DNA from 3 places in the Streptomyces sp. NPDC007875 genome. Region 3 is predicted to be linked to each of the others. Evidence: riboswitches for the same ligand, from Rfam matches in the RefSeq annotation. Region 3 holds a riboswitch; each other region holds the start of a gene.

Region 1 (10,566 bases), on a different contig from region 3:
GGCCACCAGGGCGGCGAGCTGTTCCTCGTCGTAGTGCTTGGCCGCGTTCGCCCACGCCTCGTCCGTGACGCCACCGGCCGCGTCGGCGATGCGGGTGCCCTGCTCCGCCAGCTCCAGGGCGGCGCGCTCGGCATCGGTGAACACCGTGGCCTCCCGCCAGGCCGCGACGAGGTTGAGGCGCGTCGAGGTCTCCCCGGCCTTCGCGGCCTCCTTGGTGTGCATGTCGGTGCAGAAGCCGCAGCCGTTGATCTGGCTGGCGCGGAGCTTCACCAGCTCCTGCGTCGCGGCCGGCAGCGCCGAGTCCGTGACCGCCTTGCCCGCGGAGTTGATGTGCTTCAGGAACGTGCCGAGGAGCGGGTTGCCGAAGAGGTTCAAACGAGCATCCATGACGGGCTCTCCTATGCCGTTGTTGTCGTGACACCTCCCTGACGGAACGGCTCGGGGAGATGTGACAGGACCGCATGTGACCTGCGTCTCCCTTCTCGGGTCGGGATGGGTGGGTCAGCGGACGAGGCGGGGGAAGAGCGCCTCGGCGTTGCCGCGGTCGATGGCCTCGGCCTGGCCGGGGGCGTAGTCGGGGTAGGTCTCCAGGTAGTGGTTGTAGTAGGTGCCGGCGTCCTGGGGCGCGAAGGGCCAGTCGCTGCCGTAGAGGACGTGACCGGGCTCGGCGAAGGCCAGCAGCGCGGGCAGGGCGCTGGGGCTGGCCGACAGGGCGGTGTCGAAGTAGAACCGCTTCAGGTCGCGCAGGATGTCCTCGGCGTTGCGCTCGCGGTCCACGACGGTGGAGGTCAGGCCGGAGAAGCGGTACGCGGCGTAGGGCAGGAAGCCGCCGCCGTGGGAGAGGATCACCCGCATGTCCGGGTAGCGGCTCATGACGCCGTTCAGCACCAGGTTGAGGGCGGTGCGCGTGGTGTCGAAGACGTAGTCGGCGAGCGGGGCGGGGGTGCCGGGCAGCAGCGGCATCGGCGGCTGGGCGGGGTGGACGAAGACGGTGGCGCCGCGGCGGTCGATCTCGGCCCACAGCGGTTCGAAGTCGGGGTCGCCGAGGTAGCGGCCGTGGGCGTTGGACATCAGGACGACGCCGTCGGCACCCAGGGTGTCCAGCGCATGCGCGGTCTCGGTCAGGGCGGCGTCCACGTCGGGCAGCGGGACGCTGGCGAAGTGGCCGAAGCGGCCGGGGTGGTCCCTGACGACCTCGGCGCCGTACTCGTTGACGGCGCGGGCGAGGTCGCGCGCCTGTGCGTCGCTGCCCAGGTGAATGCCGGGGGAGGTGACCGACAGGACGCCGGTGGCGATGCCCTGCTGGTCCATCATCGCGATGGCGCTGGTCGGGCTCCAGGCAGGGATGGCCCAGCCGCCGGAGTCGAGGCCGTGCGCGGCGAGGGTCGAGGCCCAGATGGGCGGGACGATGTGCTGGTGGACGTCGATACGGGCGGGGAAGGGCATGATGATGAGCCTCCTAGTACTTAGCTTGCTAACCAATCTTATTTAGTAAGCTAACAATCATGCGCGAGGCAGGCAACCAAGAGGCGGGCGAACCAGAGACGGGTCCCGCCCTCGAATCGGCCGTCGAGGCGGCCCCCGAGGCGGGCGTGGAAGACCTGGCCCAGGCCGCCGACCGGCTCTTCTACGCCATGCGGCGCTCGCGGGCGGCCACCGTCGGCCAGTCCGCGGTCGGCCTGTCCATGTCGCAGGTGGCCCTGCTCGACCCCCTGGCGCAGGACGCCGAGGGGGAGGGCCTGCCGGTCGGCCGCCTCGCGGCCGGCGCCGAGGTCAGCGTGCCCACCGCGACCCGCATGCTCCAGCAACTGGAGGCCAAGGGTGTGATCACGCGGCGTCGCTCCCCGCAGGACGAGCGCCAGGTCCTCGTCCGCCTCACCGAAGAAGGCGCCGAACGCCTCACCGCGATGCAAACCGAGCTACGGGCGCGCCAGTACGAGGCGCTGTCGCAGTTCACCCCGCAGGAGCGCCGCGCCCTGGCCGCGCAACTGCACCGCCTGACCGGCATGATCAGCGCGACCATCCCGGGCCCGGCGGGCGCTTGATCCATTACGGGGCCCAGGCGATATCGGCGTCCTCGGACGAACGACCCTCGCGCCGTGAGGAGCGCTCAGTCCCGGAATGAACCGTCCGCCCTGCGCGAGTGTCGCGACAGCAGGTGCTTGCACTGCGGGCAGTGCCGCCTGAACCCCTTCTTGACCAGATAGCTGATGCCGATCGTCACCACATGCATCAGCCCCACCGCCGCGTTCTGGAGCAGCCGCCCCAGCCACGACCTCGTACACGTCTCACAGTCCCGGCAACCGTCCGCCATGGCGCGTTCCCCCCACTCGTCATCCGTTGTGCCCGTGCTGACCTGCTCTGCAGAACCAGTGTGCGCAATGGAGAACGCCGCCCGGCCGCCAACTGCCGCCCCGCCGACGGGTTGTGACCGCTCCAGATCGCGCCCAGCACACAGTTGTGACATCGCGGATCACTTCGGACGGCCCGCCCGTACATCCATGCCGTGCACACCGAATTCCGCACCCTGCACGCCTCTTCACGTGAACGCGTCGCTACGCGGGACCTACGTCGGGTTCACGGCGGACGCCCTCACCCCTCGTCTCCGTCGGCCTGGGGTGCCGGAACCACCGGCGCGCGGCTGAACTGCGCGGCAACTCGGACGCGGAAACGTAGCGGTTGAGGTGAGGCAGGGGTGGGGGGGGGGGGGGGGGGGGGGGGGGGGGGGCCCCCCCCCCCCCCCCCCCCCCCACGCCAAGGGCCTGTACGGCCCCCGCGCCCGCCCTACGCGGGCCGCACGCTCCCGTAGATCGGCATCTCGGTGATCGGCGCCTTCTTCACCACATCGCCCGGCTTCGGCGCGTGGATCATCATCCCGTCGCCGATGTAGAGGCCGACATGGCTGATGTCGTCGTAGAAGAAGACCAGATCGCCCGGCTGGAGTTCGGACGTCGAGACGCGCGTACCGACCTTCACCTGGTCCCAGGTGGTGCGCGGCAGCGAGATCCCGGCCGCCTTCCAGGCCGCCTGCGTCAGCCCTGAGCAGTCGAAGGAGCTGGGGCCGGTCGCGCCCCAGACATACGGCTTGCCGAGCTGCGACTTCGCGAAGGCGATGGCCTGGGCCGCCTTGGAGCTGTTGGCCGGGGCCGAGGGCGCCGTCGAACCGGAGCTGCTGTCTTTGTTCTGCTCCTGCTGCTTCTTGCGCGCGGCCTCCTGCCGCTGCTTCTCGGCGAGCGCGGCCGCCTTACGGCGGGCCTCCTCCGCCTTCTTCTTCTCGATCGCCGCCAGCCGCGCCTTCTCCTTGGCGGTCAGATTCGCCAGCAGCCGCCGGGCCTCGGTCAGCTTGTCCTGGACGGTCTTCTTCTGGGTCTTCAGCTGCTTCTGCGACGCGGTCAGCGAGGCGAGGCTCTCGCTGGCCCTACCGCGCTCCTTGGCGGCGCTCGCCTGCTGCTTCTGGAAGTCGTCGACGGCCTGCTTCTGCCGACCGGTCAGCCGGTCCATCAGATGCGACTGGTCGAAGACGTCCTGCGGGTCATTGGAGAACAGCAGGGTCGCGGCGGAGCGGGCCATTCCGCCGTCGCGGTACTGGGCGGCGGCGTAGGCGCCGAGCGTGCGCCGCGCCTCGTTGAGCTTCTCGGTGCGCTGGGCGACGGAGTCGAGCAGCTTGTCGACCTTGGCCCGCTGCTGATCGGCGCGCTCCTTGGCGGCGTTGTAGCGCTGGGTGGCGCTCTCCGCCTGGTGGTAGAGGGTGTCGACCTTCTCCTTGACCTTCTCGATCGACTGGCCGGCCGGCTTGGGGTCGCCCGGCGCGGCGTTGGCCGTCTGGGAGAGCAGGGTGACGGATGCGAGGGCGGCCGTGGTGAACCCGACGGCCGTACGGCGGCCGTGACCGGTGAGCGGGGCCGGTATTCGGCTCCGCGGCTTGCGGTGCGACGCCAAGGGAGGCGACTCCTTCCGTGGACCGCCTACCGGGTTAGCTGTCGGGTTCGGGCGGTACGGAAGGTTGCCCTACGGCCGTGTCCGGGCGGCACCTGCGTGCCACGCCGTTCGGGCCGATTCACCCCGGTGTTGCGTTGTCGGGTCCCCGGCTCCGGGCGCCTTACGGCGGTGCCGGACTCGGCGGAGGCCGCCCGTGCCGACGTGGTTCGCCGACGGATCTTCCGGGCCGCCTGACGCAGGACGGTAGCCAACGCGTGGGGCTCCTGTGAAGACTGGTGGCCGTTTTGCCCGAAACCGTTTCGTGATGTTCGGGCATCGGCTGTCAGTGGGGCGGCCTAGACTCGGGGAGCGATGAGCAGCCTCTTTGACGACAGCTTCCTGGCGGACCTCGGGCCTCCTTCGAACGAGGAGCCACCACCGCCGCCCGAGGATTCGGCGCACCCCGGCCCCGATGGTGCCGAGGACGTGCCGCATCACCTCTTCAGCGGCGGCTTCGACGCGCCCGTGCCCCGGGAGGCCCACTACCGGGACGGCGCGGCGCGGCCCGTCGTGGACCCGTCCGCCCTGCTCGAGGGGTTGAACGAGCAGCAGAGAGCCGCCGTGGAGCACACCGGTTCGCCGCTGCTGATCGTCGCGGGCGCCGGCTCCGGCAAGACCCGGGTGCTCACCCACCGCATCGCCTATCTGCTCGGCGCCCGCGGGACACACCCCGGCCAGATCCTCGCCATCACCTTCACCAACAAGGCGGCGGGCGAGATGAAGGAGCGGGTGGAGGAGCTCGTCGGCCCGCGGGCGAACGCCATGTGGGTCTCCACCTTCCACAGCGCCTGCGTCCGCATCCTGCGCCGGGAGTCCAAGAAGCTCGGCTTCACCTCATCGTTCTCGATCTACGACGCCGCCGACTCCAAGCGGCTGATGTCGCTGGTCTGCCGGGATCTGGATCTCGACCCCAAGCGGTTCCCGCCGAAGTCCTTCAGCGCCAAGATCTCCAACCTGAAGAACGAGCTGATCGACGAGGAGACCTTCGCCGGACAGGCGACGGACGGCTTCGAGAAGACGCTGGCCGAGGCGTACGCGATGTACCAGGCGAGGCTGCGCGAGGCCAACGCACTGGACTTCGACGACATCATCATGACCACGGTCAATCTGCTCCAGGCGTTCCCGGACGTCGCCGAGCACTACCGCCGCCGCTTCCGGCACGTCCTGGTGGACGAGTACCAGGACACCAACCACGCGCAGTACACCCTCGTGCGCGAGCTGGTGGGCACGGACACCGAGGAGACCACGGCCGCCGAGCTGTGCGTGGTGGGCGACGCCGACCAGTCGATCTACGCCTTCCGGGGCGCCACGATCCGCAACATCCTCCAGTTCGAGGAGGACTACCCCACCGCGCGGACGATCCTCCTCGAGCAGAACTACCGCTCCACCCAGACCATCCTGAGCGCGGCCAACGCGGTCATCGAGCGCAATGAGAACCGCCGCCCGAAGAACCTGTGGACCGAGGCCGGCGCCGGGACCGAGATCACCGGCTATGTGGCCGACACCGAGCACGACGAGGCCCAGTTCGTCGCCGACGAGATCGACCGGCTCACGGACGCGGGCGACGCCAAGGCCGGTGACGTGGCGGTCTTCTACCGGACCAACGCCCAGTCCCGTGTCTTCGAAGAGATCTTCATCCGGGTCGGGCTGCCGTACAAGGTCGTCGGCGGCGTGCGCTTCTACGAGCGCAAGGAGGTCCGGGACGTCCTCGCCTATCTGCGGGTGCTGGCCAACCCCGAGGACTCCGTCCCGCTCCGCCGGATTCTCAACGTGCCCAAGCGCGGCATCGGGGAGCGCGCCGAGGCCATGATCGACGCGCTGGCGCTGCGCGAGAAGATCACCTTCCCGCAGGCGCTGCGCCGGGTCGACGACGCGTACGGCATGGCGGCCCGCTCGGCCAACGCGGTCAAGCGGTTCAACACGCTCATGGAGGAGCTGCACACCATCGTGGAGTCCGGGGCGGGCCCGGCGACCGTCCTGGAGGCGGTGCTGGAGCGCACCGGCTATCTGGCCGAGCTCCAGGCGTCCACCGATCCGCAGGACGAGACCCGGATCGAGAACCTGCAGGAGCTCGCGGCCGTGGCCCTGGAGTTCGAGCAGGACCGCGGCGAGGAGAACCCCGGCACCCTCGCGGATTTCCTGGAGCAGGTCGCGCTCGTCGCCGACTCCGACCAGATCCCCGACGAGGACACCGACGGCTCCGGCGTGATCACGCTGATGACCCTGCACACGGCGAAGGGCCTGGAGTTCCCGGTCGTCTTCCTCAGCGGTATGGAGGACGGCGTCTTCCCGCATATGCGGGCGCTCGGCCAGACCAAGGAGCTGGAGGAGGAGCGGCGGCTGGCCTATGTGGGGATCACCCGGGCCCGCGAGCGGCTCTATCTGACCCGCTCGACGATGCGCAGCGCCTGGGGCCAGCCCGCGTACAACCCGCCGTCCCGCTTCCTGGAGGAGATCCCGGACCAGTATGTGCGGTGGCGGCGCACCGGGCCCGCCACCCCGTCGGCGTCCATGGGCAGCGTCGCCTCGACCCCGCCGTCGGGGCTGTCGTCCGGTCTGTCGTCGTCGCGGTCGCGCACCGGGGGCAGCGGGTTCGCGACCCGGCGGGCCAAGGAGCGCCCGGTGGTCGCGCTGGCCATCGGCGACCGGGTCACCCATGACTCGTTCGGGCTCGGCACGGTGGTGGCGGTGAAGGGCAGCGGGGACAACGCGGAGGCGACGATCGACTTCGGCGAGGAGAAGCCGAAGCGGCTGCTGCTGCGGTACGCACCGGTGGAGAAGCTGTAGCTGTAGCGGCCGGCCGAAGGGCTGAGGCTGTAGCGCGCCGGTGGCGCGCTACAGCGGTCAGGGCCCGGGTCGGGAGTGGGGCCAGACCCGGGGCCGGTCAGGTCGGGTCGAGGCCCTGACCGCGCAGCCAGGGCAGCGGGTCGATGGCCGAGCCACCGCCGGGGTGGACCTCGAAGTGCAGATGCGGGCCGGTGGAGTTACCGGAGTTCCCGGAGTACGCGATGGTCTCCCCGGCCTTGACGGTGCCGGAGCGGATCTTGGCGCTGCTGAGGTGGCAGTACCAGGTCTCCGTGCCGTCCGGGCTGGTCAGGACGACCATATTGCCGTAGGCGTCGTTCCACTGCGTCGTCACGGTGCCGTCGGTGGCGGCCATCACGGGCGTCCCGTAGCTCACCGGGAAGTCGATGCCGGTGTGCACGGACATCCAGTTGATACCGGCCTGGCCGAACATGGCGCTCAGGCCGTGCTGGGCGACGGGCAGCGCGAACTTCGGGCGCAGCGCCTCCTTGCGCGCCGCCTCGGCGGCTTTGCGCTTCTTCTCGGCGGCCTGGCGTGCCTGGAGGTCGATCCGTTCCTGGGTGCGGCTGGCGCGGTCGCGGAAGTCGTCGGCGCCCTCCCGGACCCCGGCGAGCTGGGAGTCCAGCTTGCTGTTGGCCACGGAGGGCTTCACGGGGGCCGCCGCGGTGTCGGGGGCGGCCTGAGTGGTGGACTCGTCCTTCTTGTCGCTTCCCACGCCGCTGACCGAGGCGGCGGCCACGGCGGTGACGCCCAAGGCACAGACGGAGGGGACGGCGACGGTAAGGAGCGCGGAGCGCTTGGGACGGGGCGAGGGGGTACGGCGGCGACCGCGGCTCGCCTCCCGGCGGGGGGAGGGGGCGGATTCCCGCACGGCCGCCGCCTCGGGTTCAGGTTCCGCTTCGGGGGTCGGATCGTACGACTGGTCGGACTCGTGGACCGGGTCGAAGACGGCGGTGTGCTCGAAGCCGCCGGTCTGCTCGGCGCCGGCGGCCTGCTCGAATGCGGCCGTCTCGTCGAACGCGGCTGTCTGCTCGAAGGCGTTGGCCTCGTAGGCGTTCGGCTGCTCGAAGGCGCCGTTCTGGTCGAAGGCGTTGGGTTCGAACACGGCCGTCTGCTCGAGGCTGTTCGCCTCGTGCTCGGGCTGGTGCTGGTCGAACCCTGTCTGATCGAGCCCGGGGTGATGGTCAGGCCCCTGCTGGTCGAAGCCCGAGTGGTCGAGTCCCTGCTGGGTCAGCCCCGAGTGGTCGTAGTGCTGCCCCTCGTCCACGGTCCCGTAGGCGGTGGTGTCCCAGAACTGGGTCTGGCCGGTGTCCACGCCCGAGGTGTACGCCTCGGCCTCGTACCCCGCGCCCTGGTCCCACTGACCCGGCATCTCGGTGTGGCCGGTGGCGCCCGTGTCCCAGGCGCCGATGTCCCACTGGGCGCCGGTTTCGGTGTCCTGCTGGGCGGGGGTGCCGGTCGGCAGGTGATAGCCGGCGGCGGCCCACATCGCGGTGGTGTCGTAGGAGCCGGAGTCGTACTGAGTGGTGTCGTAGTGGGCCGTGTTGTAGTGGCCCGTCTCGTACGACCCGGTCTGATGCTGGGCGACGGCGGCCCACTGCGAGGCGTCGTACTGACCGCTGTGGGCGCCCTGCGCGTCGTCGTACGCGCCCGGGAGCGTGCCGAAGAGCGGGTCGCCGTCACCGTAGGCCGTGGCCAGGTGGGCGAAGCTGCCGGTGGAATAGCCGTCGTACCCGGCGTAGCCGTGCGCTGTGTCCTGTGGCTGACCGTAGGCCTCGTCGTACGGATACGAGGCGTCAGGAGCGGGGACGGTCGGAGGGGCCCCCGACGGGTGACGGTCGTTCACCACCAACTTCTCTTTCGCCTCGGCTGCAGGAGAATTAGCGGCGACTGTACCCGGCGGTACGCGGCAGCGACAATCTTCAGTGAGTTTTGAGCATCACGGCAAAGGGCATTTGGCCGTCTTTCGGCTGACTGTACGCACTTCCTTGGCCGGGTGTTCGATTGACGTTCGGCAATTCCGGGCCTGCTGAACTACCGGGAGGGGGCCTTCTGTCGCCGTGCGGCGGTCCCTCGTCTCATGCCACCGAGACCGCGCCGGAGGCGTCCGTCGGCGCCTCGTCGGCGGCATCCAGGGCCTCGCGGATCCGTATGGCCACGGAGGAATGCACCGCCAGGGCGAGATGTCCGATTCCGTTGACGCGGATGTTCTGGGAGATCACATCCGGATGGTCTATCCGGGCCGTCTCCGCCGGGATCATCAACTGATCCACATCGCTCCAGAAAGCGATGAAACGCGTATGGCAATCAGGGGCAGGTTGTCGCAACTCCGTTATCACCTCGGAGTCCGGGCACATCTGGCGCACGAGTGGATGTGCGGACAACAAGGGCGCGACACGGGTGCCGCTGTGCGGGGTGCCGAGCGTCACCAGGGTGTGGACGCGGGCGTCCCCGCCGAGACGCTGGACGTAGTAACGGGCGATCAGACCGCCCAGGCTGTGGCCGATGACGTCCACCTGGCCATGGCCGGTGCGGGCGCAGACCTCCTCGACATGGCGGCCGAGAAGCGCGGCGGCGGTACGCAGGTCGCACAGCAGTGGCGAGTAGTTGAGCGCCTCGATGTGCAGCCGGCCGTGGCGGCCGAGCGAGCGGCGCAGTGGTACGAAGACGGACCGGTTGTCGATGAAGCCGTGGAGAAGCAGGACGGGCCGGTGGGTCCGGCCGTCCGTGGGCAGGCGCGCCGCAGCGCCGGGCGGCGGCGGAGCGGGCGGGCGCTCCTGGCGCAGCCCGGTCGGGTAGAGCAGCAGATGCCCGGCGAGCAGCGCCAGGTCGAGGGCGATGGCCCGGAGCTGCCGGATCTGTACGAGGCCCATGGCGGCCGACCTCCCGCGATGCGGCGCACAGGAGGCGGCTGGAGGCTCCCCCCGTATGCCCTCATGGGCAGCCGGTCGCATCGGTCGTGGTCATGAGCCCCGGTCATGAACCCTGGTCAGGGCCGGTCAGGGCGTGGGTCATGGCGACTTCGGCCGTGCGGTGGCCCGATGTCCTCCGGCACCGCACGGGGAAGGGCGCTGTGACCGCATGACGCAGGACCGCCCGTCGCACCGCGGCGCCATGCGGCTCTCGACGGCGCTGCGCGGTGCGACGGTCCCCGCTGCGGCTCCCCTGGTGTGGCCGGCCCGAAGCGTATGCGGCGTCCGCGCGGTGGATGCGCGGCGTGCGCGGATGCGGGCGCGGCCTTCAGCGAACGTGTCCCACGTGTGATTTCCCCCTCGCGGCGCGCCGCGAAACTGCCGGGTAGGGGATGCTGGAGATAACGTTCGTTCACGTCGATGCCGGCGAGGGCTCGAAGGGCTCGAAGGGCTTGGAGGCTGCGATGGGTGTGACCGGTCCGATCCGTGTGGTGGTGGCCAAGCCGGGGTTGGACGGCCATGACCGTGGGGCGAAGGTGATCGCGCGGGCGCTGCGTGACGCGGGCATGGAGGTCATCTACACCGGGCTCCACCAGACGCCCGAGCAGATCGTCGACACCGCGATCCAGGAGGACGCCGACGCGATCGGGCTCTCCATCCTGTCCGGTGCCCATATGACCCTGTTCGCCAAGGTGCTGGAGCTGCTGCGGGAGCGCGAGGCGGAGGACATCAAGGTCTTCGGCGGCGGGATCATCCCCGAGGCGGACATCCCCCCGCTCAAGCAGCAGGGCGTCGCGGAGATCTTCACCCCGGGCGCGACGACGACGTCCATCGTGGAGTGGGTGCGCGAGAACGTCCGCCCGGTAGCCGC
Region 2 (10,566 bases), on a different contig from region 3:
GAGTGGGGGAAGAACAGGTCCTCGAGCCGGTCGAGCTGGTCGGTCGAGAACCCCCAGCGGTCCGCCATGGCGTGGATCGCCTGCAGACCGGCCCGGCCGTTCTCCGCGAGGTCGTCACCGCGGGAGCAGCCCGGTTCCACCAGGACCCGCAGGTCCGGAGCCCGCCCCGGCAGAAAGGCCAGGGAGAACTCCACGGGGCTGTGGTCGTCGGACAGAAAGGTCCGTGACGGGGGTGGCAGCGCCAACGGCCGTCCGGCCGAGGTGCCCAGACTCTCGATCAGTACCCCTGCGTAGGCGGCCGTATCGGCCTCGCTCAGCCCCGCCACCTGGCACAGCCGGGTCAGCTGGCCCGTGGCGAGGTCGCCGAGCAGCGTCTCACCCGAACGGAATCCGTTCATCGAACCTCCCGCTGAATCGAGAGGAACGGCTGTTTGGGTTTGTGCGGCGGGGTTATCGGGCGGTCATGCCCCACGAGAAGATACCCGCCCCGTGGGGCGGGTATCTCGGCTCCCATCGCGTGTGCTTCCGCGAAATTAGGGTAGGTGTTCGATTGGCCGCGGGGGTGGTGCGGTCGGGATATGAGTGAAACCGCGGATCGTCGACCGACAGTGGCGTCGTCGGCGGCGGGAGACCTCACGACAGCTCCTCTTAGGAATGGGCCAACAAAAATTGCGCGATAGTGCCTACCCGTTCAGTTGAACATTCATGCGGTATGAAATGGGTTCCGGATGTGGTGTGGATCACGCTCTCCACCACGAGAGGAACGAACTCCACAAGCCGCCCTTCTCCTGCTTATTCTGGGCGTGGCCGCGATGGTCGCCCGTCGGGATCTGTTGCTGTGCAACGGGCTGTTTGTCCGTACGTATCGGAGTGAATCGGGCAGGTAGTGCGGTCAGCCCGCGGTTGAACGGACCGGGGCGCCAAGTCAGGCTCGACTCGGGCACCGCGAGTTCAATATCGGGCAGCTGGTTGAGCAGTTTTTCGATGGCCACCACACCGATGAGCTGAGAGGTGTCCTTGGCCGGGCAGGCGTGCGGACCCGCGCTCCAGGCGAGGTGCGCCCGCTTGCTGAGCTGCTGCCGGGAGGCGGACAGCGCGGGGTCGGTGTTCGCCGCCGCGATGGAGACCAGCACCAGATCGCCCGCCCGCAGCCGGGTCCCGGCGAAGTCCACGTCGGAAACCGGGTAATGGGGGGCGTAGTTGGACATCGGCGGGCTGTTCCACAGCACATCGTCGAGGGCGTCCTCGACCAGCAGCCCGGCTCCCGCGTACCGCTCGTCGGAGAGCAGCAGGAGCAGCGCGTTGGCGATGAGATTCCGCTGGGGCTCGGCGCCGGAACCCAGCAGCAGCACCAGCTGATGAACCATTTCCTCATCGGTCAGCTGGGCATGGTGCTGCATAAGCCAGGAGGTGACGTCTTCCCCGGGCTGCCTGCGCTTCAGTGCGACGAGTTCGCTGACGCTCTGGCCGAGCACCTCGTTCGCCTTCTCCGCATTGATTCCGTCGAAAATCCCGGAAATGCCGAAGATAACCCGGTCGCCGATTTCCGCCGGGCATCCGAAGAGCTCATTGAAAACAAACAGCGGCAGCAGTTTGGCATAGTCATTGAGCAGATCGGCCGAGCCGCGGGAGATGAACTGGTCCATCAGATAGTCCGCGACGCGCTCGACATGGCGGCTCAGTCGATGCGTATCCACCTTGGCCAGGCTGTCGGTCACCGCTTGCCGCAGTCGCATATGCTCGGCGCCATCGGTGAACATGCAGTTCGGCCGGTATTCCAGCAGCGGGACGACCGGATTGTCCCGGGTGACCTTGCCCTCGTTGTAATCGCGCCAGCGGCGCGAGTCCTTCCGGAAGGTGTCGGGGTTCTGCAGCAGCTGAAGCGCCGCCGAGTAATCCGTGATCAGCGTGGCCTCGACACCCGGGGAGAGCTCGACCGGTGCGGCCGGGCCGTATGAGCGCATATACGTGTAATAGGCACCCGGATCGGCGGCGAACTCCGTCCCGTACAGCGGCACCCGCTTGCCGCTGCCATGGGCGGGGCAGCCGGGTGGCGGCACCGCCGAAAAATCCGATTGCGTGTTCATCAGGTGCTCCTAGCGGGTACGTTCCTGTAGGTAACGGACAAGCGCCATCAGGGCATTGGCCGATGACTTCTCGTCACGTGCGTCACAGGTGACGATGGGGGTCTCGGGCAGCAGATCGAGCGCCTCGCGCAATTCTGCGTCGGGGCGGACCGGCGTGCCGTCGAAGTGATTGACGGAAATCGCATAGGGGAGTCCGTAGTGCTCCACCAGGTCGATCACCGGGAAGGATTCCTTGATGCGTTCGGGATCGACGAGGATCAGTGCCCCGAGAGCGCCTCGGGTCATGTCCTCCCACACCTGGACGAAGCGCTCCTGTCCGGGCGTGCCGAACAGATACAGGACAAGCCTCTCGCTCAGCGTGAGACGGCCGAAGTCCATGGCCACGGTGGTCGTGGTCTTGCCTCGGGTGCCCATGAGGTCGTCGACGTGGGCTCCGGCCTGAGTCATCCGCTCCTCGGTGCGCAGCGGAGGAATCTCGGACATGGTGCCGATGAACGTCGTCTTTCCGACCGCGAAATGCCCCACGACGAGGATCTTGGCCGCGATCTGCACCGCTTCGTTCAGATAGACGTCGTCATCCGAAACGGGCCTGGAGCCCATCCAGCACCTCCTGAAGGAGCGAAACGTCGACAAGCTGCGCGGGAGGCGCGGGGGCACGGGTGATCAGGTATCCGTCCGATGAGAGATCGGACAGCAGGACCTTCACGATGCCGATCGGGAGACCCATATGCCCCGCTATCTCGGCAACCGAGAGATAGCCACCCGCGCACAGCTCCAAGAGGCTGCGCTTCTCCGGGTCGAGCTGACTGGGAGGTCTCTGTTCGGAGGCGGTGACCAGCGTGATCAGGTTGAACTGGTCGTTCTCCGGAAGCCCGCGACCGTTGGTGATGACATACGGTCGCACTAATTGAGCGGACTGGGGCTCTTGCTCGCCTGGTGCCGTCATGCCTGAATTCCGGTGTTTTCGCGAGGTGGTGTGGACAGCGCCTTGCCGAGCTGCCCGACAAGCTGCTGCATCCGGAAGGTGATGTCGGCCATGTCGACGTCCGGGGCGGAGGAGACCGCCAGATACGCGCCCTCACCCGCGGAGATGAGGAAGACCCAGCCACCGTCGAACTCGACCAGGGTCTGGCGCCATGTCATATGGGTGCCACCGCAGAAGCCGGCCATGGTGCGGCTCAGCGACTGGATGCCGCTCATCGCCGCGGCGACGGTGTCGGCCTCGTCCTTTTTGACCTCTTGAGAACGGGCCATCAGCAGACCGTCGGCGGAGACCAGGATCGCATGACGAGCCCCTGGTACTTCCAGGGCGCTCTCAAGCATCCATGACAGGTCGTTGTTCACTGAGGATCATGCCCTTCCCTGTTCGGGTTTGCTGAGCGTCCGGACTGCGTGCCGCGCTGGAACGCGCCCATGATCGATGCGGATTCCTCGCTCGTCCGTGCCGGGGCACTGGTGGAGTCCGCTCTGGGGACGATGGAAATCGAGCCCTTACGGCGACGTTTGGGCAAGCCCCCGGCGGTGGCACCGCTCACGGTCGAACCGCTGACGGTGGAACCGGTCATGGTGGAACCGCTCGGCTGCGGCTGCTGGGCCTCGGCGGGAACGTGGGTCGTCGGCTGCTCTTCCGGCTCGGGCATATTGGTCAGAAGGTCCTCGGGGAGAAGCACGACCGCGCGTACACCACCGTAGGGAGAGGCCGAATCGACGGACACCGTGAAGCCGTAGCGCGCGGCGAGCACACCGATCACCGCGAAACCGAACTGCGGCGGATTGCCCAGTCCTGTCACACCGGTGGCGTGCGTGGCCGAGAGCAGCTTGTCCGCCCGGTTCTTCTCCTCCTCGTTCATACCGACACCGGCGTCGTCGATGATGACGCAGACGCCCTTGGGGACGGTGCGGATGGTGATGTCGATCGGCGAGTCGGGCGCGGAGTAACTGGTCGCGTTGTCCAAAAGCTCGGCCAGCGCCAGCGCGACCGGTTCCACGGCCCGGCTGACCAGTGCGAAGTTGCTCTGTGAGCGGATTTCCACCCGGGTGTAGTGACGGATACGGCCCTTGGCGCTGCGGACCACGTCGTACACCGACGCGACCGCACGCTGCCGGCCCAGCCAGCCGTCACACAGCACCGCGATGGACTGCGCACGCCGCCCGAACTGCGAGTTCATGTGGTCGATCTCCAGGAGGTCCTGGAGAAGCTGATGCTCGCCGTATTTGTCCTGCGTCTTGGAGATGGCCAACTGCTGCTCGTTGGCGAGACCCTGAAGCGTACGCATAGCGGACTTCAGCGCGCTCTTGGTGGCCTCTTCGGCGCGGTTGTGCGCCTCCTGCACCGCGTCGGCGTAATTGTTCTCGAGGTCGGCCGCGCGTTTCTCTAGCTCCGCCTTCTCCTGGCGCAGATTCGCCCGCGCCTTTCGCCCGCGAATAATGGCGGTTGCGGCGAGAGGCGTGCCAGCGATCAGGGCCCAGAGTGCTGGATCCTGTAGATATTGCGTCATTAAGACTCTCTTTAAACGACTAGACCGCCAGGGACTTTAGGGAGGTGTGGTGCGTTATGCGTCTGGAATGTGCCTGAGCAGCGGTAAGTCAGCGCCCGTACGGCGCCCGCGGGTTCCGGGGACATCGCACTCGTCTTGCCGACGGCAGCGCGCAGGCGTCGGTGCGCCGGAACGGCTCCATATGCCCAACTGGCGGCATAATGCTCCTCAGAGTGGGGATCCTCTCGGCTGATGTGCCGGATCGCCGTGTGTCTTACGCGCCCTTGGCTCGCCTGGCAAGCGCGGTGATCGTATCACCGGTATCACTGGGCCCCGTGCATGTGCCCCAGTCCCATTCGTTCACCTGACGCCGTCTCAGCCACACCGTCAGTTCACCGCGTTGACCGACGTCAGGGCATGTCCCGGGGGTTCGTATCGGGGCGGCGCGGGCAACCACCGAACGGCGGTCGCAGCCATCAGATATCCGGGCATTCGACCCGCGCTGTGCGCGGGTGGTGAAGGGTGTGTGGAGATGAATGGGGAATTCCGCTAGACATTCATCCCGGTCATTACTCCCTTATTCTCTTTGTTCTGCTTATTCACTTATTTCTCGTGTTGCCCGTTACTTCCGACAGGCCGGAGGGGGCGACTGGGCGCGGGTATCGTCGGGGCGTGTCGGAACAGCCCCGTGACAGCTCCGCTCCCACCCTCTTCACCTGGGAGTTCGCCACCGATCCCTACCCTGCGTACGCCTGGCTACGCGAGCACGCCCCGGTGCACCGGACCACGCTGCCCAGTGGTGTCGACGCCTGGCTGGTGACCCGTTACGCCGATGCCAGGAAGGCGCTGGCCGATCCCCGGCTCTCCAAGAACCCCCAGCGGCACAGCGCGGCGGCCCACGCAAAGGGCAAGGTGGGCATTCCCGGCGAACAACGTGCCGACCTGATGACACATCTGCTCAATATCGACCCTCCGGACCACACCCGGCTGCGGCGGCTGGTGTCCAAGGCGTTCACCCCGCGCCGGGTCGCCGCGTTCGCCCCTCGGGTGCAGACCCTCACCGATCAGCTCATCGACGCCTTCGAGGAAGGGGGAGAGGCGGACCTCATCCATGAGTTCGCCTTCCCTCTCCCTATTTATGCGATCTGCGATCTGCTCGGGGTGCCGCGCGAGGACCAGGACGACTTCCGGGACTGGGCCGGCGCGATGATCCGGCACGGCGGCGGCCCGCGCGGCGGAGTGGCCCGCGCCGTGAAGAGGATCCGCGCGTATCTCGGCGAGCTGATCCACCGCAAGCGCCTGGAGCTCGTGGAGCGGAGGGAAGAAGAGGACGGGGAGGATCTGATCTCGGGGCTGATCCGGGCCAGCGACCACGGTGAGCACCTCACCGAGAACGAGGCCGCGGCCATGGCCTTCATCCTCTTGTTCGCCGGCTTCGAGACCACCGTCAACCTCATCGGCAACGGCGTCTACGCACTCCTGCGCCATCCGGAGCAGCGCGCCGTCATGCGGCGGGCCCTGGAAGAAGGGGACGAGCGGCTGCTGGCCGCCGGGGTCGAGGAGCTGCTGCGCTACGACGGGCCCGTGGAGATCGCCACCTGGCGGTTCGCCACCGAGCCGCTCGCCCTCGCGGGGCAGCACATCGCCGAAGGGGAGCCGGTGCTGGTGGTGCTCGCCGCCGCCGACCGGGACCCCGAGCGGTTCGCGGAGCCCGACGTCCTCGACCTCACCCGCCGCGACAACCAGCACCTCGGCTACGGCCACGGCATCCACTACTGCCTCGGCGCCCCGCTCGCCCGGCTGGAGGCGCAGACCGCGATCGCCACCCTGCTGCGGCGCCTGCCCGGACTGCGGCTCGCGGCGGATCCGGAGGATCTGCGGTGGCGCGGCGGGCTCATCATGCGCGGGCTGCGCACGCTCCCGGTGACCTGGAATTCCGCGGACCGCTGAGGCGTCCAAGCCCCGTACGTACGGACATTGGTGACGAATGATCAGCCATGTGACCTCGGCGTGACCTGGGATACATCGGCTTGTGATGATCGAGTGCCCTCGCTATGTTCACCGGCAACCGAGTTCGCCATAGAGAGGGCAATCGCATGCGTTCCGGTAATGGTCGACACCGTCGCCCCCGTCAGGCTCCGGCCATCATCGTCGCGGCGGGGGTCACGGGAGCGAGCATCGCCCTGCCCCTCTTCGGGGCGTCCGGCGCACAGGCCGCCCAGACCTCCACCTGGGATCAGGTCGCCGAGTGCGAGAGCGGCGGCATGTGGAGCGCCAACGAGGGCAACGGCTTCTACGGCGGACTCCAGCTGACCCTCGACATGTGGAAGGACTACGGCGGCACGGAGTACGCCCCGCGCCCCGACCTGGCCAGCCGCTCCCAGCAGATATCCGTCGCCCAGTCGATCCTCGGCGACCGCGGCCCCGACGCCTGGCCGAGCTGTGCGCTGGGTGCAGGGCTCACCGACGGCTCCGGCGCCCCCGATGTGGACCCCGGTGGCACGGCCACCGCGGACCCGGGGACGGGCCGGGGCGAGGTGGGGGACCGGGGACGGGACGGCTCCTCCTCCGCGGAGTCGGACCGTTCGGGGACGTCCGGCAGCGCCGGTGAGCCGGATTCGTCCGGATCGACCGAGGAGTCGGAGGCCCCCCGCACCTCCAAGTCCCCCGACGGACTGGACGGCTCGGCATCGGACACCCCGACGTCGGACGGTTCGGCCTCGGATGACCCGGCCTCGGACGACTCGGCGTCGGACGGCTCGAAGGGGTCCTCGTCGGATCCCTCCGCCGACCCCTCGCCCTCCGGCCGCCACCGCGGCTCCCCGGACGCCGGGGAGCGGGCCGAGGACGGCGATGCGGCGGACGGGCAGCCCTCCGGGCGCCACGCTTCGCGTGACGCCGCGGACCGCGACCAGAGCCCCACGGACGACGATTACACTGTTCGCCCCGGTGACAACCTGTCAGGCATCGCCGAGGACCGGAATGTGTCCCGAGGTTGGGAAGGGCTCTACGAGAGCAACGAGGACCTCATCGGAATCGACCCCGACCTGATCATCCCTGGTCAGCGACTCGACCTCTCCATCAGGGCGCAGTGATTCGGGGGGAATTGCCCGATCTGGTTCCGGTGAGACATACATCTCGTCACAATTTCCGGGCCGCACCTCGTGTCCGATCTCTCCTCACCCGGCCCTACCTGCGCCGATGTGGGCCGAGTGAGATCAATTACAGCCCCATTCGCTGCCATTGGGGTGTTTGAACGTTCTCGGGAGGTGTGTTTAACGTCTTTCCGCTCGCCACCGCGGGCACCGTCGATCGTCACGCCGAATCCTGCCGGCGGTCGGGGGGAACCGACGCGTCAGCGCCGAAGGCAGGAGCGGGGGACCCAAGGTAGGTGCCGAGTGGCCTGTGGACACGGGCTCGTCGGCTAGGGGTGAAGCCGGGAGCGATCATCGCGACCGGCCGGGCAACTCACGTCCGAACCCGACAGCTCACCTCGTAGGCGTCGGTGAGGAAACGAACCAACGATGCTGAAGTCCAACGGGAAGCACCGCCGTCCCTCCAAGGCCACCCGTATCGCCGCGCTCACCGGTCTCGCCGGTGCCGCCGTGGCGGCGCCCCTCATCGGGGCGACCTCCGCCTCCGCGGCCACCAGCTCCCAGTGGGACCAGGTCGCGCAGTGCGAGGCCGGTGGCAACTGGTCGATCAACACCGGCAACGGCTACTACGGCGGCCTGCAGTTCTCGAGCTCCACCTGGGCCGCGTACGGCGGCACCGCCTACGCCCCCACCGCGGACAAGGCCAGCAAGGCCCAGCAGATCCAGATCGCCGAGAAGGTCCTCGGCAGCCAGGGCAAGGGCGCCTGGCCGGTCTGCGGCAAGGGTCTGACCTCCGGCGGCAGCCCGTCCGCGCCGTCCGCGCCCTCCGGTTCGCAGGACCAGCCCTCGGCCTCCACCAAGTCGGCCCCGGCCGCCCAGCCTGCCCAGCCGAAGGCGCAGCCGCACACCGCGCCCGAGCGCGCCACGCGTGAGCAGCCCCGTGGCCCGATCAAGAAGGGTGACGGCGAGTACAAGGTCAAGTCCGGTGACACCCTTGGCAAGATCGCCAAGGAGCACCACGTCAAGGGCGGCTGGAAGAAGCTCTTCAAGTTGAACGAGGACATCGTGGAGAAGGCCGACCTGATCTACCCGGGCCAGAAGCTGCACCTCGGCTGAGCCACGGTCACGGTCGCGGCCGCGGCCTGAGGACTCCTCCCGAGTCTCCCGAGGACCCCTCCGAGTCCCCTGAGGCCGCCGCCCGAGCACCCTGAGACGAGCCCCGGTCGGGGCGTGCCGCCCCTATGGCGCGCCCCACCGGGGCTCCTTCATCTTCCGATTCACCAGAAATCTGGATATGTGATTCAGAATCTGGCTTTTTGTGTCACGCCCCTGTCTCGTGGGGCGGGCGAACGCGGGGTGCAGCCCTCCCGGCCCGTTAGGCTCGTGCTGCTACCGCAGACCCATACGAAGGAGAACCTCGTGCCGTCCATCGACGTCGTCGTAGCTCGCGAGATCCTCGACTCGCGAGGCAACCCCACGGTCGAGGTCGAGGTCGGCCTCGACGACGGCAGCACCGGCCGTGCCGCCGTTCCGTCCGGCGCCTCCACCGGCGCCTTCGAGGCCCTCGAGCTCCGTGACGGCGACAAGAACCGCTACAACGGAAAGGGCGTGGAGAAGGCCGTCCTCGCCGTCATCGAGCAGATCGGCCCCGAGCTGGTCGGCTACGACGCCACCGAGCAGCGCCTGATCGACCAGGCGATGTTCGACCTGGACGCCACCCCGGACAAGTCCTCGCTCGGTGCCAACGCCATCCTCGGCGTCTCCCTCGCGGTCGCGCACGCCGCCTCCGAGGCGTCCGACCTCCCGCTCTTCCGTTACCTCGGCGGCCCGAACGCCCATCTGCTGCCGGTCCCGATGATGAACATCCTCAACGGCGGATCGCACGCCGACTCCAATGTGGACATCCAGGAGTTCATGATCGCGCCGATCGGCGCGGAGTCCTTCTCCGAGGCCGTGCGCTGGGGCGCCGAGGTCTACCACACCCTGAAGTCCGTGCTGAAGGAGCGCGGCCTGTCCACCGGCCTCGGCGACGAGGGCGGCTTCGCGCCGAACCTCGGCTCCAACCGTGAGGCCCTCGACCTGATCCTCGAGGCGATCAAGAAGGCCGGCTACCAGCCGGGCCAGGACATCGCGCTCGCGCTCGACGTCGCCGCCTCCGAGTTCTACAAGGACGGGTCGTACGAGTTCGAGGGCAAGTCCCGCACCGCCGCCGAGATGACCTCGTACTACGCCGAGCTGGTCGCCGCGTACCCGCTGGTCTCCATCGAGGACCCGCTGAACGAGGAGGACTGGGACGGCTGGAAGACCATCACCGAGCAGCTCGGTGACAAGGTCCAGCTGGTCGGCGACGACCTCTTCGTCACCAACCCCGAGCGGCTCTCCCGCGGTATCGACAGCGACACCGCGAATGCCCTGCTGGTCAAGGTCAACCAGATCGGCTCGCTGACCGAGACCCTCGACGCCGTCGAGCTGGCCCAGCGCAGCGGCTACAAGTGCATGATGTCGCACCGCTCCGGTGAGACCGAGGACGTCACCATCGCCGACCTGGCCGTCGCCACCAACTGCGGCCAGATCAAGACCGGCGCCCCGGCCCGCTCCGAGCGGGTGGCCAAGTACAACCAGCTGCTGCGCATCGAGGAGATCCTCGACGACGCCGCGGTGTACGCGGGCCGCTCGGCCTTCCCGCGCTTCAAGGGCTGACCTGCGTACGACCTCAAGTAGCAGACACGTCTGACACCCGTCCCCGGCCGCGGTCCCGTACCGTGACCGGGGACGGCGTTACGCGTCACTCAAGCGAAGTCATCACCGGGGAGGCGACGTGCCGGCGGATCGCGAACGGTTCTCCACCGCGACCAGGCTCAAGGCGCTCGGCGAGCACGCCGCCGCCCGGGTCTACCGGGTGCGGAC
Region 3 (10,566 bases):
GGCCCGGAAGCCTGGGCCGCCTCCCTTACGGCCGTGGCGAGGGCCTCCGCGCTGCCGTCGCCGTCCCCTGGGCCGGTATTTCCGTCGCCGACCCAGGGGATGGCGGTGACGACGACGGCGTCGCAGGCGTCGTCGGTAAGGGCCTCGGTCAAGGCGCGCCGGAAGTCCTCCGGGGCGGCGGCCGTGGTCAGGTCCCGGGGCGGCAGCGGGCGGAGCCCCTCGGTGAGGCAGGCGTCGTAGGTGATCAGGCCGAGCGACTCGGAGTTGCCGAGGATGGCGACGCGCGGACCGGCGGGCAGCGGCTGGGAGGCGAGCAGCACCCCGGTGTCGGCGAGTTCGGTGACGGTGTCGACCCGGATGACGCCCGCCTGCCGCAGCAGATCGGAGACGGTGGCGTCCGGGATCTGGGTGGTGGGCACGGCATGGCCGGTGGGGGCGCTGCCGGTGTGGCGGGCGCCCTTGACGACGACCACCGGTTTGACGGCGGCAGTGCGCCGGGCGAGCCGGGTGAACTTGCGGGGGTTGCCGATCGACTCCAGGTACATCAGGACGACATCGGTGCGCGGATCGTCGTACCAGTACTGGAGGAGGTCGTTGCCCGAGACGTCGGCGCGGTTCCCCGCGGACACGAAGGTCGATATCCCCGCGATCCCGGCGAGGCTCGCCAGCCCGGCGCCGCGCCGGTGCAGCCCGGACAGCAGCGCGATGCCGATCGCCCCGGACTGGGTGAACAGGCCCAGCCGCCCGGGGTTGGGCAGCTGCGGGGACAGGGAGGCGTTCAGCCGGACGCCGTCGGCGGTGTTGCTGACGCCGAAGGCGTTGGGGCCGATGAGGCGCATGCCGTAGGACCGGGCCTGGCGGACGAGGTCGCGCTGCCGGTCGCGGCCCTCGCTCCCGCTCTCGGCGTATCCGGCGGAGAGCACGACGAGGCCCTGGACGCCGTGCTCGCCGCATTCGGCCACGACGGCGGACACCCGCTCGGCGGGAACGGCGACGACGGCCAGGTCCACGGGCTCCTCTATGGCGCGCAGCGAGCGGTGGGCCGGGACGCCCTCGGGCTCAAGGCGCGCCATGTCGTCGGGGAAGGCGTGGTTGACGGCGTGGACGCGCCCCGTGAAGCCGCCGTCCAGGAGGTTGCGCAGCACGGTGCGGCCGACACCGCCGGGCGTGCGGCTGGTGCCGATGACGGCGACGGAGCCGGGCGCGAGCAGCCGCTGGACGGATCGGGCCTCGGCCCGCTGCTCGCGGGCGCGCATGACGGCCAGGGAGCGGTCGGTGGGTTCGAGGTCGAATTCGAGGCGGACGACGCCGTCCTCGAAGCTGCGCTTCTGGGTGTAGCCCGCGTCCGTGAACACCTTGATCATCTTGGTGTTGGCGGGCAGCACCTCGGCGGCGAACCGGCGGATGTCGCGCTCGCGCGCGACCGCGGCGATGTGTTCGAGGAGCGCCGAGGCCACCCCGCGGCCCTGGTGGGCGTCCTGGACGAGGAAGGCGACCTCGGCCTCGTCGGCGGGGGCCGCGGCCGGCATCCCCCGTCCGTCGATGCGGTCGTAGCGCACCGTAGCGATGAACTCATCCCCCACGATGGCCGCCAGGCCCACCCGGTCGACGTAGTCGTGGTGGGTGAAGCGGTGGACGTCGCGGTCGGACAGGCGGGGGTAGGGGGCGAAGAAGCGGTAGTACTTCGACTCGTCCGAGACCCGCTCGTAGAAGCTGACCAGCCGCTGGGCGTCATCAGGGGTGATGGGACGGATCTGTGCCGTGCCGCCGTCCCGGAGCACCACATCGGCTTCCCAGTGGGTCGGGTAGGCGTGATGGTCCGACGGGCTCCGCATGGGGCCCAGGGTACGGGCCCGCCCGGTCCGGATGGTGGACACCCTTGCGTCGGGGCCGAGTGTCGGGGGAAGGTCCGTATCGGGCCAGTCCGGGCACGCCCGGGCCCACTCGGACATCGACCGGGTGAATCCGGACACCGTATGATTTTGGTCTAGACAACAGCACCCGTCACACCTGAAGGGCAACACCATGGCTGAGCGCCGCGTCACCATCGGCTGGGCCGAGGGCCTGCACGCCCGCCCTGCGTCGATCTTCGTCCGGGCGGCCACCGCCGCCGGCGTCCCCATCACGATCGCCAAGGGCGACGGCACCCCGGTCAACGCCGCCTCCATGCTGGCCGTGCTGGGCCTGGGCGCCCAGGGCGGCGAGGAGGTCGTCCTCGCCTCCGACGCGGACGATGCCGAGGTCGCGCTCGACCGGCTGGCGAAGCTGGTGGCGGAGGGCCTCGAGGAGCTTCCCGAGACCGTCTGATCCACCGCCCGATGCACATGTGATTCCCGTGTGATTCAAAGGTTCGGCACGGCGGGGCCGCGGTGACCATTTACGGCCACCGCGGCCCCGCTATTTTTCCGTTTCCACCCGGACTCGGCGCCCCGAAAACCGGGCGCCGCGAAACCACGCAGAGAATTCCCGAGAGTTGTATACGGGATCGCTGTTAATTCCGGCCGCTCGCCGTGTTTACGGAATGTTTCGAAGCCCTCACCGGGATGGGGCGGCGCGACCGGTATTCCGCCAGCGCGCGCTCGGTGTGCGCGGCGGCGAGCGCCCGCGCCCGGTCGGCGTCGCCGCGCGCCACCGCGTCCACCAGTGCGCCGTGCTCCGCCCAGGACTCCACGGCCCGCGCGCCCGGGTCGGGGTGCCGGGCGCCCCCGGGCGGTGCGGGCTGCGGTACGGGAGCGGCCGCGTACACCCACGCGGTCTTGCGGCGCAGCTGGACGAGCATCGCGGCCAGGCTCGGGCTGCCGGACGCCTGGGCGAGGGTCTCGTGGAACCAGTCGCCCAGCGGCCGCAGCTCGCCCAGCCGACCGTGCTGGGCCCGCTCCCGGCCGAGCCGGACCAGCCCGCGCAGCACCTTCAGATGGGCCTCGGTGCGGCGCTGTGCGGCCCGCGCGGCGCCCAGCGGCTCCAGGAGCGCCCGGATGTCCAGCAGATCGGCCGCCTCGCGCTCGGAGGGCTGGGCGACGCAGGCCCCCGCGTGCCGCCGGGTCGTCACGAAGCCCTCGGACTCCAGGGTGCGCAGGGCCTCGCGGACCGGCACCCGCGAGACGCCGTAGCGCCGGGCGAGAAGTTCCTCGGTGAGCCGGCTGCCGGGCTGATATGTGCCGGAGACGATGTCGTCGCGAATCGCCGTGCACACCGCATGCGCCGAAATCCGGCGACCGCCCTGGACCGCGGTCATATCCCCGCTCACTTCCGGTCCCACATTGTCGAACCTCCGCCTTAACGCCCGCGAAACGCACCCATGGAACGCGCGTTGAACGACTCTATTCCAATCGGACGTCATTTCCGATGGCGGAGTGCATTTCATGGATATTTTTTGGTCAGCGGGCGGCGGCACGCCGAAGGCCCCGTCCGGTGGACGGGGCCTTCTCGGAGTCTCACGGGACCGCGGGCGTGCGCGGAGCCTCGCGGGGTCGGACGTTCGCGGAGTCCCGCGAGGTCAGACGTTGACGCCGTGCGAGCGCAGATACGACAGGGGGTCGATGTCCGAGCCGTAGTCCGGGCTGGTGCGGGCCTCGAAGTGCAGATGCGGTCCGGTGACGTTGCCGGTGGCGCCCGACAGGCCGATCTGCTGGCCGGGGGTGACCTTCTGGCCGACCGAGACGCTGATCGACGACAGATGGCCGTACTGGGTGTAGGTGCCGTCGTTCATCTTGATGACGACGTTGTTGCCGTAGGAGCCGCCCCAGCCCGCCTCGACGATCTCGCCCATGCCCACGGAGTGCACCGAGGTGCCGGAGGAGGCGTGGAAGTCGATGCCGGTGTGGCTGCCGGAGGACCACAGCCCGCTGGCCGCCTCGTAGCCGGTGGAGACGTAGGAGCCGCTGATCGGCGATTCGAAGGTGTTGAGGCGCTTGCGCTCGGCCTCGCGCGCCGCGCGCTCCTTGGCCTCGCGCTCGGCCTTGGCCTTCTTCGCCGCGGCCTCCGCCTTTCTGGCGGCCTCCTGGCGGGCGATCGTCTCCGCCTTGGCCTTGGCGGCGGCCTGCTCGGCGGCGGTCTCCTGGGACTGCGCCTGCTCCTCGATGTGGTCCGCGATCCCGTCGCCGATCACGATCGCCTGGGTCAGACCGGTCTGCTGGGAATTGGGGCCGGTGTCGGCTGCGAACGCCTGTCCGGTGATCCCGGCGACGACACCCGAGGCGACGGTGGTGATGCCCACGACGTTCGCGCCGGTGCGGACGTTGACCTTGGTGGTGCGGCGGTGTTTCCCGGTGGCAGTGCGGGTGGACGCCATGCTGAGGCGCACTCCTTCCTTCCTTCTCGCCTACCGGGTTAGCTGACGGGTTCGGAGCAGGAAGGTCTCCTACGGACTCCTCCCCCGGCCGGGGAAGGCGCCCGATTCACCCCTGGGGACGTGTGGGTCCCCGGCTCCCCTGGCTCGCGCCGTACGGGGACTCGGCGATGACTGTCCGTGCCGCGGGTGCGGCGGGTTGCCGGCGAACAGCCGGACTGACGCTAAACGGGCCCGCTTTCGATCACCAAACGGTTCCGGTTTTTTGTTGCTCTCCCCACAAACCAAACAAGCCGTCACTGCCGCAAATCGGGCATGAAGGAAGGACCCCGGCACCCTTACGGGGGCCGGGGTCCTTCCGTTGCGAGCTCGTCGAGCGGACCGTCTGCCGGATCGGCAGCGAACTCGGATCGTCAGTGAGTCGGCCAGGTGGTCGGCTCCTCGGCCAGATCCAGCCAATCGGCCAACTCCGGGCGGCTCAGCCGGAGATGACGCGCACCTCACCGATGCCCAGCGCCCTGACCGGCTCCTCGATCACCGAGGCATCCCCGACCAGCACCGTGACCAGCCGGTCCGCCGGGAAGGCGCTCACCACCGCGGCGGTCGCCTCCACCGTGCCGGTCTCCGCGAGGCGGGCGTACAACTGCGCCTGGAAATCGTCCGGAAGGTGCTGCTCGACCTGGTCGGCGAGGGTGCCCGCGACGGACGCCGCCGTCTCGTACTTCAGCGGGGCGACGCCCACCAGGTTCTGCACCGCGACATCGCGCTCCTCGTCGGTGAGCCCCTCCTCCTTCAGCGTGCGCAGCACCTTCCAGAGGTCCTCCAGCGCGGGTCCGGTGACCTCGGTGGCCACCGAGCCGCTGATCGCCAGCATCGCGGCGCCCGCGGAGCCGCCCGAGGGAGCCGGGGGCGCGGAGCGCAGCACCTGGCCGAAGGCGCGCACCCCGTAGGTGTAGCCCTTCTCCTCGCGCAGCACACGGTCGAGGCGGGAGGTGAGGGTGCCGCCCAGGCAGTACGTGCCGAGCACCTGCGCGGGCCAGATCCGGTCATGGCGGTCGGCGCCGACGCGCCCGATGAGCAGCTGGGTCTGCACCGCGCCCGGCCGGTCGACGATCACCACACGGCCGAGGTCGTCCGCGACGATCGGGGGAACCGCGCGCGGCGCGCCCGCCCCGCCCGTCCAGGCACCCAGGGTGTCGGCGAGCGCCCCGTCGAGGTCGACCCCGGTGAGGTCGCCCACGATGACGGCGGTGGCCGTGGAGGGGCGGACATGCGCCTCGTAGAACGCCCGCACGGCCGCGGCGTCGATGCCCTCGATGGTCTCCTGGGTGCCCTGGCGCGGCCGGGACATCCGCGACTCGGCCGGGAAGAGGGCCGCGGAGAGGGCCATCGAGGCGCGGCGGGCCGGGTTGGCCAGCTCATGGGGGATCTCGTCCAGCCGGTTGCGCACCAGCCGCTCGACCTCGCCGTCCGGGAAGGCGGGGGCGCGCAGGGCGTCGGCCAGCAGACCGAGCGCCTTGGGCAGCCGGGAGACCGGGACCTCGAGGGAGACGCGGACGCCGGGGTGGTCGGCATGCGCGTCCAGCGTGGCGCCGCAGCGCTCGAGCTCGGCGGCGAACTCCTCGGCGTCGTGCTTGTCGGTGCCCTCCGACAGGGCGCGCGCCATGATCGTGGCGACGCCCTCGAGCCCGGCCGGCTCGGCGTCCAGCGGCGCCTCCAGATTGATCTCGACGGCGACGACCTGCTGGCCGGGGCGGTGGCAGCGCAGCACGGTAAGGCCGTTGGGCAGCTGACCGCGCTCGGGGGCCGGGAACGCCCACGGCTTGGGCGCGCCGCCCTTGGGCTGCGGGTGGAAGGTCATGGTCGCGGTGACGGCGTCGCTCACTGGGCCGCCTCCCCTTCTGCGTCGGTCTCGGCGGTGTCGGCTGCGTCCTCGGCGCCCTGGACGGGCTCGTAGACCAGCACGGCACGGTTGTCGGGGCGCAGCCGCGCCGCGGCCACGGCCCGCACCTCCTCGGCGGTGATGTCGAGCACCCGCTCCACCGCGGTCAGCGCCAGCTGCGGATCGCCGAAGAGCACGGCGTACCGGCACAGCTCGTCGGCCCGGCCGCCGACCGTGGCCAGCCGGTCCAGCCACTCGCGCTCGATCTGCGCCTGCGCCCGCTCCATCTCCTGCGGCGTCGGCCCCTCCTCGGCGAAGCGGGCCAGCTCCTCGTCGACGGCGGTCTCGATGGCCGGCACCTCGACACCGCCGGAGGTCTTCACGTCCAGCCAGCCCAGCGAGGGGGCGCCGGACAGCCGCAGCAGGCCGAATCCGGCGGCCACGGCGGTGCGGTCGCGGCGCACCAGGCGGTTGTGGAGCCGGGAGGACTCCCCGCCGCCGAGGACGGTCAGCGCCAGATCGGCGGCGTCGGCCTCCCGGGTGCCGTCATGCGGCAGCCGGTAGGCGGCCATCAGGGCGCGGGCCGGGACCTCCTCCTCCACGACCTCGCGCAGCTGGCCGCCGATCACCTCCGGGAGCGTGCCGTCGCGGGGCGGCCGCTTGCCGTCGTGGGAGGGGATGGAGCCGAAGTACTTCTCGATCCAGGCGAGCGTCTGCTCGGGGTCGATGTCGCCGACGATCGACAGCACGGCGTTGTTCGGCGCGTAGTAGGTGCGGAAGAACTCCCGCGCGTCCTCCAGGGAGGCCGCGTCCAGGTCGGCCATGGAGCCGATCGGGGTGTGGTGGTACGGGTGGCCCTCGGGGTACGCCATGGAGACGAGCTTCTCGAAGGCGGTGCCGTACGGGACGTTGTCGTACCGCTGGCGGCGCTCGTTCTTGACGACGTCGCGCTGGTTCTCCAGGCTCTCCTCGTCCAGCGCGGTCAGGAGGGACCCCATCCGGTCGGCCTCCAGCCACAGGGCGAGCTCGACCTGGTGGGCGGGCATGGTCTCGAAGTAATTGGTGCGCTCGAAGCTGGTCGTGCCGTTGAGCGAGCCGCCGGCCCCCTGCACCAGCTCGAAGTGGCCGTTGCCGGCCACCTGCGCCGAGCCCTGGAACATCAGGTGCTCGAAGAGGTGGGCCAGACCGGTGCGCCCCTTGACCTCATGGCGCGATCCGACGTCGTACCACAGACAGACCGCGGCGACCGGGGTCAGATGGTCCTCGGAGAGCACCACGCGCAGGCCATTGGCCAGGCGGTGCTCAGTCGCTTTCAGGCCGCCGGAGCCGGCCTGCTGCGTGGCCGTGTGACCCATGGGCATGTACGTCCCTTCGATCGCGTGATGGAGCGCGTGCCAGCCGCATGCGCAGCGCTTCTGTCACTGTATGCAAGGGGACGGACATCTGGCGAAGTTCCGGTCCGTTCCCGTCCTCCCGAGCTGCCCCGAACCGTTTCGGCGGCCTCTCGGGCGCCGGACCCCGCCCTTCGAGGGCTCGTCGCACGGGGCCGCCGCACCCCGTTTCGGGGCCCGCTCCGGCCCTTGCCGCCCCGGCCCGTTCCACACTTGTCGGCGGCCCGGGCCACAATGGTCCGCGTCAGATCCCGTATCGGCAGTTGAAGGAGCCGCAAGCGCGATGGTCCGCCGCCGCACGAAGACCCCGCCGCCGGACGACTTCGAGGAGCGCATCCTCGACATCGACGTCGTCGACGAGATGCAGGGCTCCTACCTCGAGTACGCCTACTCGGTCATCTACTCGCGCGCGCTGCCCGACGCCCGTGACGGGCTCAAGCCCGTGCACCGCCGCATCCTCTACCAGATGAACGAGATGGGGCTGCGCCCCGAGCGCGGCTTCGTCAAGTGCGCCCGCGTCGTCGGTGAGGTGATGGGAAAGCTCCATCCGCACGGCGACGCGTCGATCTATGACGCGCTGGTGCGCATGGCGCAGCCGTTCTCCATGCGCCTGCCGATGGTCGACGGCCACGGGAACTTCGGCTCGCTGGGCAACGACGACCCGCCCGCCGCGATGCGGTACACCGAGTGCCGGATGGCGTCGGCGACGTCGCTGATGACCGAGTCGATCGACGAGGAGACGGTCGACTTCTCGCCGAACTACGACGGCAGTGAGCAGGAGCCGGTCACCCTCCCCGCCGCCTATCCGAACCTGCTGGTCAACGGCACGTCCGGGATCGCGGTCGGCATGGCGACCAATATGCCGCCGCACAACCTGGGCGAGGTCATCGCCGCCGCCCGCCATCTGATCCGGCACCCGGGCGCGGACCTCGACACGCTGATGCGCCATGTGCCGGGCCCCGACCTGCCCACCGGCGGCCGGATCGTGGGCATGAGCGGCATCCGGGACGCGTACGAGACCGGTCGCGGCACCTTCAAGATCCGCGCCACGGTGGCCGTGGAGGACGTGACGGCCCGCCGTAAGGGCCTCGTCGTCACCGAGCTGCCCTTCGCCGTGGGGCCCGAGAAGGTCATCTCCAAGATCAAGGACCTGGTCGGCGCGAAGAAGCTGCAAGGCATCGCGGACGTCAAGGACCTCACCGACCGCGAGCACGGGCTGCGGCTGGTCATCGAGATCAAGAACGGCTTCAACCCCGAGGCCGTGCTGGAGCAGCTCTACAAGCTCACGCCGATGGAGGAGTCCTTCGGCATCAACAACGTGGCGCTGGTGGACGGCCAGCCGCTCACGCTGGGGCTCAAGGAGCTGCTGGAGGTCTATCTCGACCACCGCTTCAACGTGGTCCGGCGGCGCAGCGAGTTCCGCCGCACCAAGCGGCGCAACCGGCTGCACCTGGTCGAGGGTCTGCTGGTGGCCCTCCTCGACATCGACGAGGTCATCCGCCTCATCCGGCAGAGCGACAACGCGGCCGAGGCCAAGCGGTCCCTCATCGAGCGCTTCGGCCTCTCCGAGGTCCAGACGCAGTACATCCTGGACACTCCGCTGCGCCGGCTGACCAAGTTCGACCGGCTGGAGCTGGAGTCGGAGCGCGACCGGCTCAACACCGAGATCGAGGAGCTGACCCGGATCCTCGACTCCGACGCCGAGCTGCGCAAGCTGGTCTCCGGCGAACTGGCCGCGGTGGCCAAGAAGTTCGGCACCCCGCGCCGCACGGTGCTGCTGGAGTCGTCGAACGCGCCGGTGACCGCGGTGCCGCTGGAAGTCGCGGACGACCCCTGCCGGGTGCTGCTGTCCTCCACCGGGCTGCTGGCCCGTACCGCCGACGGCGAGCCGTTCCCGGTCGAGGGGAAGGCCAAGCGCGCCAAGCACGATGTGATCCTCTCGGCGGTCCCGGCGACGGCCCGGGGATCCGTGGGGGCGGTGACCTCGACCGGGCGGCTGCTGCGGCTCACGGTGATCGACCTCCCGATGCTCCCGGAGTCGGCCGGGCCGCCCAATCTGGCGGGCGGAGCGCCCATCGCCGAGTTCCTCTCCCTGGAGGAGGGCGAGGAGCTGATCTGCCTCACCACCCTGGACGAGTCCTCACCGGGGCTCGCCATCGGCACGGAGCAGGGCGTCGTCAAGCGCGTGGTCCCCGACTACCCCGCCAACAAGGACGAGTTGGAAGTCATCGGCCTCAAGGAGGGCGACCGGATCGTGGGCGCGGTGGAGCTGCGCACCGGCGAGGAGGATCTGGTCTTCATCACCGACGACGCCCAGCTACTGCGCTACGCGGCGAGCCAGGTGCGGCCGCAGGGCCGCGCCGCGGGCGGTATGGCGGGCGTCAAGCTCGCCTCCGGCGCCAAGGTGATCTCGTTCACGGCCGTCGACCCGGCGAGCGACGCGGTGGTCTTCACGATCGCGGGCTCGAGCGGCACGCTCGATGACTCGGTACAGCAGTCGGCCAAGCTCACCCCCTTCGACCAGTACCCGCGCAAGGGCCGGGCCACGGGCGGGGTGCGCTGCCAGCGGTTCCTGAAGGGCGAGGACATCCTGGTCCTGGCCTGGGCGGGCGCGACCCCGGCCCGCGCGGCGGGGGCGAACGGAACCCCGGTGGCGCTGCCGGACATCGACCCGCGCCGGGACGGCTCGGGTGAGCCGCTCGCCAAGCCGGTGACGGTGGTGGCCGGGCCGGTGTAGCCCGGCACGAGGAGGACGAGCGCGCGGCAGGGGCGCGGCACCGCGAGGGTGCCGCGCCCCTCGCCGTTCACGGGCCCCTGCGCCTTTCGCGGGCACCCTCCCGTTCACAGTCCCCCGCGGCGTTCACGAGCGCCCGTGGCGCTCACTCCCCCGGCCCCGGGACAGCCGGAAGGCCCCGACCCTCGCGGGCGGCGGAAGGCCACGGCACACGTGTCAGTGGCCGCTCCCGTTGCGCCGGGCGCGCAGCTGCCGGAGGGCGAGGCGCGCA

The links. Region 3 has a riboswitch for cyclic di-AMP ahead of ACFYOY_RS26735 (M23 family metallopeptidase). Riboswitches for the same ligand answer to the same signal wherever they lie in the genome.
Positions count from the first base shown of each region.
Region 1: it holds a riboswitch for cyclic di-AMP, as region 3 does, so the genes downstream of both, ACFYOY_RS17335 (NlpC/P60 family protein) here and ACFYOY_RS26735 (M23 family metallopeptidase) in region 3, are expected to answer to the same signal.
Region 2: it holds a riboswitch for cyclic di-AMP, as region 3 does, so the genes downstream of both, ACFYOY_RS42450 (transglycosylase family protein) here and ACFYOY_RS26735 (M23 family metallopeptidase) in region 3, are expected to answer to the same signal.

Region 1 covers NZ_JBIADZ010000007.1:267,580-278,145, forward strand. The annotation lists gene ACFYOY_RS17315 (carboxymuconolactone decarboxylase family protein) at 1-387, opposite strand, end outside; gene ACFYOY_RS17320 (amidohydrolase family protein) at 502-1,446, opposite strand; gene ACFYOY_RS17325 (MarR family winged helix-turn-helix transcriptional regulator) at 1,506-2,045, shown strand; gene ACFYOY_RS17330 (hypothetical protein) at 2,111-2,314, opposite strand; gene ACFYOY_RS17335 (NlpC/P60 family protein) at 2,785-3,939, opposite strand; cyclic di-AMP (ydaO/yuaA leader) riboswitch at 3,947-4,117, opposite strand; gene pcrA (DNA helicase PcrA) at 4,291-6,765, shown strand; gene ACFYOY_RS17345 (M23 family metallopeptidase) at 6,863-8,629, opposite strand; gene ACFYOY_RS17350 (alpha/beta fold hydrolase) at 8,862-9,656, opposite strand; gene ACFYOY_RS17355 (cobalamin B12-binding domain-containing protein) at 10,160-10,566, shown strand, end outside.
Region 2 covers NZ_JBIADZ010000035.1:18,934-29,499, forward strand. The annotation lists gene ACFYOY_RS42410 (tryptophan dimethylallyltransferase family protein) at 1-398, opposite strand, end outside; gene ACFYOY_RS42415 (cytochrome P450) at 741-2,087, opposite strand; gene ACFYOY_RS42420 (ATP/GTP-binding protein) at 2,097-2,687, opposite strand; gene ACFYOY_RS42425 (DUF742 domain-containing protein) at 2,662-3,033, opposite strand; gene ACFYOY_RS42430 (roadblock/LC7 domain-containing protein) at 3,030-3,431, opposite strand; gene ACFYOY_RS42435 (ATP-binding protein) at 3,428-4,585, opposite strand; gene ACFYOY_RS42440 (cytochrome P450) at 5,237-6,514, shown strand; gene ACFYOY_RS42445 (transglycosylase family protein) at 6,661-7,659, shown strand; cyclic di-AMP (ydaO/yuaA leader) riboswitch at 7,914-8,081, shown strand; gene ACFYOY_RS42450 (transglycosylase family protein) at 8,089-8,775, shown strand; gene eno (phosphopyruvate hydratase) at 9,079-10,359, shown strand; gene ACFYOY_RS42460 (septum formation initiator family protein) at 10,478-10,566, shown strand, end outside.
Region 3 covers NZ_JBIADZ010000013.1:187,375-197,940, forward strand. The annotation lists gene ACFYOY_RS26720 (GNAT family N-acetyltransferase) at 1-1,835, opposite strand, end outside; gene ACFYOY_RS26725 (HPr family phosphocarrier protein) at 2,026-2,307, shown strand; gene ACFYOY_RS26730 (GntR family transcriptional regulator) at 2,492-3,235, opposite strand; gene ACFYOY_RS26735 (M23 family metallopeptidase) at 3,497-4,291, opposite strand; cyclic di-AMP (ydaO/yuaA leader) riboswitch at 4,304-4,468, opposite strand; gene ACFYOY_RS26740 (pitrilysin family protein) at 4,767-6,173, opposite strand; gene ACFYOY_RS26745 (pitrilysin family protein) at 6,170-7,531, opposite strand; gene ACFYOY_RS26750 (DNA topoisomerase IV subunit A) at 7,845-10,298, shown strand; gene ACFYOY_RS26755 (sel1 repeat family protein) at 10,512-10,566, opposite strand, start outside.